DNA from 2 places in the Rhizobium sp. BK181 genome. Region 2 is predicted to be linked to the other one. Evidence: riboswitches for the same ligand, from Rfam matches in the RefSeq annotation. Region 2 holds a riboswitch; the other holds the start of a gene.
What was found. A riboswitch is a leader RNA that binds a small molecule or an ion and turns the genes downstream of it on or off. The one in region 2 is predicted to bind cobalamin.
Positions count from the first base shown of each region.

Region 1 (4,417 bases), on a different contig from region 2:
AGGCCGCCCGCACGATCGTTCGTACCAACACGACTGTGATTGGTGCACTGGCGCTGAAGCGGGGCGAAGCGGATGCACTGATCTGCGGCCTGGAAGGCCGCTATGAAAAGCATCTCCGCGATGTCCGTCAGATCATCGGCAAGAGGCACGACGTCTGCGATTTCTCGGCGCTCAGCCTGCTGATTTCCCAGCGCGGCGCCACTTTCTTCACCGACACCTATGTCACCTTCAATCCGAGCGCCGAGGAAATTGCCGAGTCGACAGTTCTTGCCGCCGAGGAAATCAAGCGCTTCGGCATCACCCCGCGCGCTGCTCTCGTATCCCATTCGAATTTCGGTTCGCGTGAATCCGAGAGTGCGACGAAGATGCGCGCTGCGCTTCAGCTTGTGCGCGAGGCTGCGCCTGAGCTCGAAGTGGACGGCGAGATGCACGGCGAAAGCGCCATCTCCGACGCCTTGCGCAAGCGTGTCATGCCTGACACCACTCTGCACGACGAAGCGAACCTGCTGGTCTTCCCGAACCTCGATGCGGCAAACATCACGCTCGGCGTCGTGAAATCGATGATCGACGGATTGCATGTGGGACCGATCCTGCTTGGCGCTGCACTCCCAGCGCATATCCTGGCGCCGTCCGTGACTTCGCGCGGCGTCGTCAACATGGCCGCCCTCGCCGTCGTCGAGGCTTCACAGCCAGCGTGATTTGCGGCCGATGGAGAAAATGCGCTAAGATTTCAACCGCAGCCTGCTAACAAGCAGGCTCGCGGCAGAGGCGAGGCACAACGCCGCGCCTATGACCGCTCGTATTTGCTCACCGATGGGACCGTGCCTTGAACCGCTGGATTCTGTCACTCGCAACAGTGCTTGCCTTCACCGGCCTGGCCCATGCCCAGGTGCCGGCAATCTGTGGCGACCTGCGGGCGCGGCTCGCCGACCTGCCTGAGATCATTGGCAGCACGCCTGAGGTGCGCAAATTCGCCAGTGCCATTGCAGAACAGAACCTTGAACTGCGCAAGCTCCGCAGCGATCTGCGCCAGAACGGTTGCACGAGCGGCAGCATGGTCGTGATCGGCGATGACGACGGCTATTGCGGCGAGCTCGAGCGCGCAGAGAGCAAGATGGTCGACAACATCCGTTATCTGCAGCAGCGGCGCGATGAATTGCGTGGCCAGAGCCAGGATGTGCGCACGAGAAACGAGCTGCTGGCGGCACTCGACGACAACGGCTGCAATGACGAGCAGTGGCCCGAGGACCGCGCAGAGGGATACGCGGCGCCGCCGAGCATCGAAGACCAGGCTATGCGCAACGACACCTTCATACCTTTAGGTGACGATCCTAACCAGCGCCGATACGGTTTCGGCATGTCGACTCTCTCTCATCTGAACACCGTTTGCGTCCGAACCTGCGACGGCGGCTTCTTCCCATTGAGCTCGAATGCGACCTCCCAGGACTTCCCCCGTGACGCAGATACCTGCTCGAAGATGTGTCCAGGGATCGACACCGAGCTTTTCTATCATGACGTCTCGAGCACCGAGACATCACAGATGATTTCGGCCGCGACGGGCGCTCCCTACAGCGCCATGCCGAATGCCTTCGCCTACAAGAACCGCAAGCCTGGCGAAAAATCGTCCTGCAGTTGCGATCTCAACGGCTACTACGAGCGGATGCGAAAAAGCCAATCACTCAGCGAGCCGCCACAGCAGGGATCAATCACGACGATCGAAACCAAAAAGCCCGAGGCCAAGGTCCAGTCCGTTACCCCCGCGGCTTCGCAGCCGCAGGCACCTGACAGGCCTTACGATCCGGCAACCAGCAAGGTCCGCCAGATCGGCCCACAGTTCCTGGCCGGCGACCAAGGCACGATCGACCTGAAGAACCCGGCAAAGCCGGGCCCTCAGCCGCAGCAACAGTAGCCACCCTCAGTCGAGCGAATTGTCCCAACGGTCAGTGAACACGAGTTCCTCCAGCGGCAGCCGCTGACGCCAACCTTTGGCCGCCAGCTCCGGCTGGTCATAAAGCTGATCGACATACCCGACGCAGAGCCAGGCAACGATCTCGACGCGATCCGGCACACCGAGGATTTGCTTGATATCGGACTCGTGAAAAATGCTCACCCAACCAACCCCGATACCTTCGGCTCGGGCAGCCAGCCACAAATTCTGCACGGCGCACACCGTCGAATAGGAATCCATCCGCCGATTGTGCGTTCGACCAAGAACGACATCGCCGCAGCGATCCGGATCGCAGGTCACACAGATGCTGAGTGGCGCGGTTCGGATGCCTTCAAGCTTCAGCGACAGGTAGAGCTGCTGCCGCTCGCCCTCAAACATCTCGGCCGCCTCGCGATTGGCGCGATCGAAGGCTTGCCATACTGCCTCTTTCACCTGCTGATCGCGCACCAGGACGAAATTCCAAGGCTGCATGAACCCAACCGACGGCGCGTGGTGCGCGGCGGTCAAGAGCCTGCGGACAACGTCGTCCGGTATCGGATCCGGGAGAAACTCCGAACGGACATCGCGACGCGTCGAGATCGCACGATAAACGGCGTCACGTTCCTCGGTCGAAAAGGCTGCGGCTCCCGACAGGGAGCCTGAATGGTCTGGTCGCATCGTCAATCCCCAACAATACAACCGCCCGCCGTCCACGCAGGTCAGTCTATGATGTCGGGCCGGTCTTCTGACTTGGCATCATCCGACTGCCGCGCCTTCCCGGTGCTGGACCAGTGGCTTGATGCGGCAGACGTCAGCCTTACAGCGTTGGGCACGTTCCGGTCTCTCACCGAATTCCCGATTCTCCCACCTGAGGCAGGCACCCGACGGAAGTTCTATGCCGGCAAAACTCGCTCGACGCAATCCTTCACGCAGAGACGGGATAGTAACGCACATAGGCGAACTCATCGCCTGACGGCGACCAGTTGGGCACGTTGATCGTTCCCTGTCCGCCGAAAAGATCGAAGAGCGTCGTCAGGTTTCCACCGTCCATGTCCATCAGCCGCAGGCGAACATCGAGATCACGCGGATGGTCGAAGACATCAGGATCATAGGAAAGGATCAGAACCTTGTCATTATTGGGCGATGGATGAGCAAACCAGTTCCCGTAATTGTCACTGGTGATCTGCTCGAGCCCGGTCCCGTCGGGATGGATCCGCCAGATCTGCATGAGGCCGGTGCGGCTGGAATTGAAATAGATCCATTGGCCGTCCGCCGAATAGTCCGGCCCGTCATTGCGTCCTTCGCCGTGTGTCAGCCGCTTTTCTTCGCCGCCTGCCACAGAGATCGTGTAGATATCGAACAGGTCGTTGCGGATGCCGCAATAGGCGAGTTCTTTTCCGTCGGGCGACCAGCCGTGCCAATAGGACGGCTGATTTTGCGTCACAAGTCGCGGCGTCCCGCCTTCGGCCGGAAGCACATAGATCGTCGACTTCCCGAATTCCGTCTTATCGGAGATGACGATCTCACGGCCGTCAGGCGAGATGCCATGATCATTGTTGCAGGTCCTGGCAAAGCCAGTATCCACCTCAGCGACCTTGCCCGAACCGTCTAGCGCCAGCCGGTAAAGAAGCCCGTCGCCATTCAGCAGAAGATAGCTTCCGTCCGGCGAAAAGTTCGGCGCTTCCACCAATTGCGCGGTCTGCCAGACCACGCGCGCCTCGCCCGTTCTGACATTATAGATCTCGACGGAACTTCTCAATCTAAATCCTCCTGACATCGATTCCCCTGACCTACGATGCCTCGCCACCGAGCACAAGTCGACGCGGGGTAGCGATGGGTGTCGGGCACACGGCCCTCGGCCCTTATCCACCAATCACAAATGCTGGAAACCTAACGGTTCATCTAGCGTTCATGACGAAGGTGTGACAGTTCAGTGAAGCTTTTATGACGTTGGAGTTTTTCAGTTGATCGCGTTGGTAATGAGGTCCGCAGCGGCAACGCGGGTTGCGTCGCTTTCCACCGGTGTCCGGGGAAGCGCACAGTCGCCGGCTATACGGACGGCCCTGGCCATCAGCCTTTCCGCTCTCATTGCCGTTTTCGCCACCGTAGCGGTTGAAATTATTGCGCGCGATGGGCTGGCCGACGTTGGGGAATTCCTGACGTCGCCGGCACGTCCCGGTATCACCACCGTCGCGATGCTGACCGTCCTGATGCTCTCTCTGGATGCAGCCCTGGGAAGGCGATTCATTTCGGCATTGATCGTTCTGCCGGTGGTTATCGTCCCGGCTATCGTCTCCAACCAAAAGCAGCACTACCTTTCGGATCCTCTTTATCCGTCAGACGTCCTCTTCGGACGGCAGATCATGGAATTGCTGCCGGTGATGGTGCGCGACCGACCGTGGACCGCCGTCGCCATGCTCGTTGGCATCATTCTTTCCGTTGCCGCGATTGCCGCGCTCTGGCATTTCGCCTGGCGCCACTTTCCGCGGC
Region 1 is NZ_JACHZA010000015.1:113,527-117,943, forward strand. Features, by position in the region: gene FHT77_RS24885 (NADP-dependent malic enzyme) at 1-698, shown strand, start outside; gene FHT77_RS24890 (DUF2865 domain-containing protein) at 827-1,909, shown strand; gene bluB (5,6-dimethylbenzimidazole synthase) at 1,916-2,605, opposite strand; cobalamin riboswitch at 2,645-2,827, opposite strand; gene FHT77_RS24900 (TolB family protein) at 2,853-3,686, opposite strand; gene FHT77_RS24905 (LTA synthase family protein) at 3,907-4,417, shown strand, end outside.
Region 1: linked by a shared signal. The riboswitch ahead of bluB (5,6-dimethylbenzimidazole synthase) and the one ahead of cobU (bifunctional adenosylcobinamide kinase/adenosylcobinamide-phosphate guanylyltransferase) in region 2 are both predicted to bind cobalamin.

Region 2 (4,417 bases):
ATCACCACCTCCGGTTTGATGACATCGAACACGCTTTCCAAAATGCCCTTGGACACAGGATCCTTGAGACTGTAGGCGAATACCGGCAGCGGCCGGATACCTTCAGAGAGAAGTGTGTCGACAAGAGCCTCGACCGGTCTGGTCTCGCCGCTCTGCACGAGCGCGCGATAGAAGCTGATAGCGACAGTCGGGACTCTGCTTTCCCAAACAGCGCCAAGCCGCTTGTCGCAGGCTAGCTTCCACTCGTCGACGCCCAGAACGCCCTTGCCCGGCCACCATATCCCGGCCTTCATCAACGGCGATGCCGCTTCCGGCTTTTCCGCGCCTGAGAGCACCGCACCGGCATACCCAAGAAACGCCCGCGAATTGCCGTCGCCACCCTCAATGAGGTAGGCCCAGAGCGCGTTCAGATCCTCAAGCGGAACATTCGAAAACGGCGTCAAACCCGCATCAGGCTTCGAATCTCCCGGCAAAACCGCAATCAACGCACCGGACCGCGCCGCCGCAGCATGAAGCGCCTCCAGCGCGTAGTGGAAATAGCTGGCGCCTCCCAGCGCCCTGACAACGATCAGCTTCGCATGCCGGGCCGTCCGCTCGATATAGGCATCGACCGACATCGGATGCTTGAGGCTCATCAGGCTTGCCAGCCGCAGCGAGAAGCCGGCCGTCGCCTCGTCATAGGCGGCAGCGATCGCGGCAAGCTCGGTATCGGCGGCCGACAGGAACAGGACGTCGCCGCGAGACTGACCAAGATCGATCGCCTCCTCGCCGTCGCTGATCGTTCCCTGCTGTGCCAGAAGCAGATGCATCGGACTGCCTTATGCCAGCGCTTCGATCGCCTTGCGCACCGCTGCCTCGTCCATCTCGTGCAGGCCGATAACGACGAGGCGGGTGCCGCGCGCTTCACCGGTCGCCCAGGCGCGGTCGAAATAGTGGTCGATACGGCTGCCGACTGCCTGCAACTGCAGACGCATCGGCTTGCCGGGAACATCAACGAAGCCCTTGAGCCGCAGCACGTCATGTTCGCCGATGACGCCCTTCAGCGCATCCACGAAAGCTGCCGGATCAGCAATGGCCCCGAGTTCCACCACAAAGCTGTCGAACTCATCGTGATCGTGGGGAACACCGTCCTCATGCTCGAGCTCATGATGGGACTTGCGGTTGATCACATCGTCTTCCGTTCCGACGCCGAGCCCGAGCAGGACGCTTGCCGGAACCTCGCCATTGCGCGCCTCGATCATCACGGGCTTGCGGGCAATGCGCGAAGCGACCTCATCGCGCACGCGGCCAAGGCCGGCGGTGTCGAGAAGGTCAGTCTTGTTGAGCACAATCAGATCGGCGCAGGTCAGCTGATCCTCGAAAAGCTCCTCGATCGGGCTCTCATGGTCGAGCGACTCGTCTTCCACGCGACGAGCCTCGACGGCATCGTGATCATCCGCGAAGCGGCCAGCGGCGACGGCGGCGCTGTCGACGACAGTAATCACGCCATCGACGGTGACCTGGGTGCGGATATCAGGCCAGTTGAAGGCGGCAACGAGCGGCTGCGGCAGCGCGAGGCCTGAGGTTTCGATAACGATGTGATCCGGACGCTGCTCGCGCTCCAGAAGCTTCGTCATCGTCGGAATGAAGTCGTCGGCCACCGTGCAGCAGATGCAGCCGTTGGTGAGCTCGATGATATCGTCCTCGGTGCAGTTCTCCGCGCCGCAGCCCTTCAGCACCTCGCCGTCGACACCGAGATCGCCGAACTCGTTGATGATAAGCGCGATCTTCTTGCCGTTCGTATTGGAAAGGAGATTGCGGATCATCGTCGTCTTGCCGGCGCCGAGGAAGCCGGTAATCACGGTCGCCGGGATTTTCTGCTGGTTCATGAAATTCAACCCTTCATCTTCAGCGGCAGACCTGCCGCGATAAAATACACGTCCGCGGCCTCAGCCGCGATCATTTGATGCAAGCGGCCGGCGTGATCCCGGAAATCCCGCGCCATGCGGTTCTCGGGAACGATGCCCAGGCCGACCTCATTGGAAACGATGACGAGCCGTGCGCGTGCCGTCGGCAGGTAGGCGGCAAGCGAGGCGAACTCCGTTTCCATGTCGCGCCCCGCCATCATCAGATTGGTGACCCAAAGCGTCAGGCAATCGACAAGGATCGCCCGCCCCTCGCCATCGATCGCCCGCAGGCAGCCGACCAGATCGAGCGGTTCCTCGTGAGTGTGCCAGAGATCGCCACGATCGGCCTTGTGCTTGTCGATCCGGGCGCGCATCTCCTCATCCCAGGCCCGGCCCGTCGCCACATAGTGGCGCTCCAGCTCACTTGACGCGACCAGCTGTTCGGCAAAACGCGATTTGCCCGAGCGCGCGCCGCCCAGGACGAAGGTCGCACCGGAGGATATCGGGCTCATGGCAGGTGATATCCGATCTGCGGGACGCTGCCGCGAGAGACCGGAATGGCTGCAGGACGCAGCCGAAAACTCTTCTGTTCAGCCATGACAACCTCCGTGCTGGCAGCGGGCACAAGCCCAGGAATGGGCTTCTCGCCCGGCACGGTTGGCAGGTCTCCTGGCTCGCGGGTCTTGGCCGCGATCGGGGCAGACCGGAAATCGGTCGCCCCAGATCGTGCCAGCGGATTTTCCTCGCCTTCCCGGCTGCATTTCATGAAAAGCGCGGACGATTCGTAGACGTCAGAGGCGTCCTGCCCCGGTTGATCATGATGCACTACCAGTGACTTTTCCGTCGCCACCTCCGCGCCGCCCGCCTGCACCATTGCAGGCTGTCATCAACGCGAAAACAACGCCGGACGGAAAACCCTGACCGCTCTACAGTCGCGGGGTCGGCTATGATGACGGTGCCCGGATTGGGTCCACCGCTTCACATTCCCTTTTCATCCGCACCGATTCAACCGGTCCGGAACCATCCGTTATGAACTCATCGTTAGGCAAGGCCCCGGGTGAAGTCAATCGGAAGCGGGCTCAAGACCACGGATGATGCACCGTCGGACTCGCCCTTAACGCGACCTTCTCTACCAAATTCATCGTCTTTTATCAGTCACTTACGTCACAAATAATTGTTGCGATCGCCGGTCTTTTGCCGCAATTGCGTCGCAAGCGGGACGCGCCACCGATTTCCCCTTCCCTCCCTTCCACTTGATCGCGCCCAGTGCCGCCTAGTTTTCCCGTGATGCTCCTAAGAATCGATATCCGCCGTTTCGGTCCATTCCATACCCTTCTCGACATCGGGCGGATGCGCGCACTACTGCGACGCACCGAGCTGGGGATGGTCATCGCGGGCGCGATCGTCGGCGTTATCTCCGGACTTGCGGTGACGGGCATGAGCCTCGTTTCCCGCGAAATGCACAGTCTGATCTTCGGAATCAGTGACATCGAGCGGCTGAGTTCCTCGCAGATCGACAACAAGCTGCTGTTGCTGACGGCGCCTGTCTGCGGCGGCATACTACTGGGTCTGATGCTCTTCGTGCTTGCCAAAACGCGCAAGAAGCCGATGGTGGACCCGATCGAGGCTAACGCGCTGCATGGCGGTCGGCTATCGCTCACCGACAGTATTCTGGTGGCGGTCCAGAACCTCATTTCGAACGGCTTCGGCGCTTCAGTGGGCCTAGAGGCCGGCTATACGCAGCTGGCGGCGGGACTGGCCTCGAAGCTTGGGCTGAAGCTGCAGCTTCGCCGCTCGGATCTGCGCGTTCTCGTCGGATGCGGTGCCTCGGGTGCGATTGCGGCGGCCTTCAACGCTCCGTTGACTGGCGCCTTCTATGCGTTTGAGCTGATCATCGGCTCATACACCATCGTCTCGCTGACGCCGGTCGTCGTTTCCGCACTGGTATCGACCCAAATTGCACGCCTGCTGGCCGGCAGTGATTTCCTTATTGACGTCGGTGACTTTGGAACCGTCATGCCTGCAGATTACGTTCCGGCTCTGTTGCTCGGTGCATTCTGCGCCGGCGTTGGGATCATGATCATGCAGGGCGTCGCCTGGATCGAGGAATTGGCTCGCCGGAGTTCGATTGCAACCCCGCTGCGCCCAGCTCTTGGCGGTATCGTCGTCGGCCTGCTCGCGCTGATCACGCCGCAGGTGCTGTCGGCCGGTCACGGTGCACTGCACCTCAATCTCGGCCGCGATGTCGCAATTCCGGTGCTTGTCGGCCTTCTTCTTCTCAAGGCATTCGCTTCGGCTATCTCGATCGGTTCCGGTTTCAGAGGCGGCCTGTTCTTCGCGTCCCTGTTCATGGGAGCGCTCCTCGGCAAGCTCTTCGCCTATTCGGCACCCTATTTCGCTCATGCGACGCTGACACCTGTCATCTACGCGGTCGTCGGCATGAGTTCGCTTGCGGTCGCCGTCATCGGTGGACCGCTGACGATGACGTTTCTTGCTCTCGAGATTACCGGCGACTTTCCGATCACGGCGCT
Region 2 is NZ_JACHZA010000007.1:124,293-128,709, reverse strand. Features, by position in the region: gene cobN (cobaltochelatase subunit CobN) at 1-809, opposite strand, end outside; gene cobW (cobalamin biosynthesis protein CobW) at 819-1,868, opposite strand; gene cobU (bifunctional adenosylcobinamide kinase/adenosylcobinamide-phosphate guanylyltransferase) at 1,874-2,398, opposite strand; cobalamin riboswitch at 2,528-2,926, opposite strand; gene FHT77_RS18010 (chloride channel protein) at 3,174-4,417, shown strand, end outside.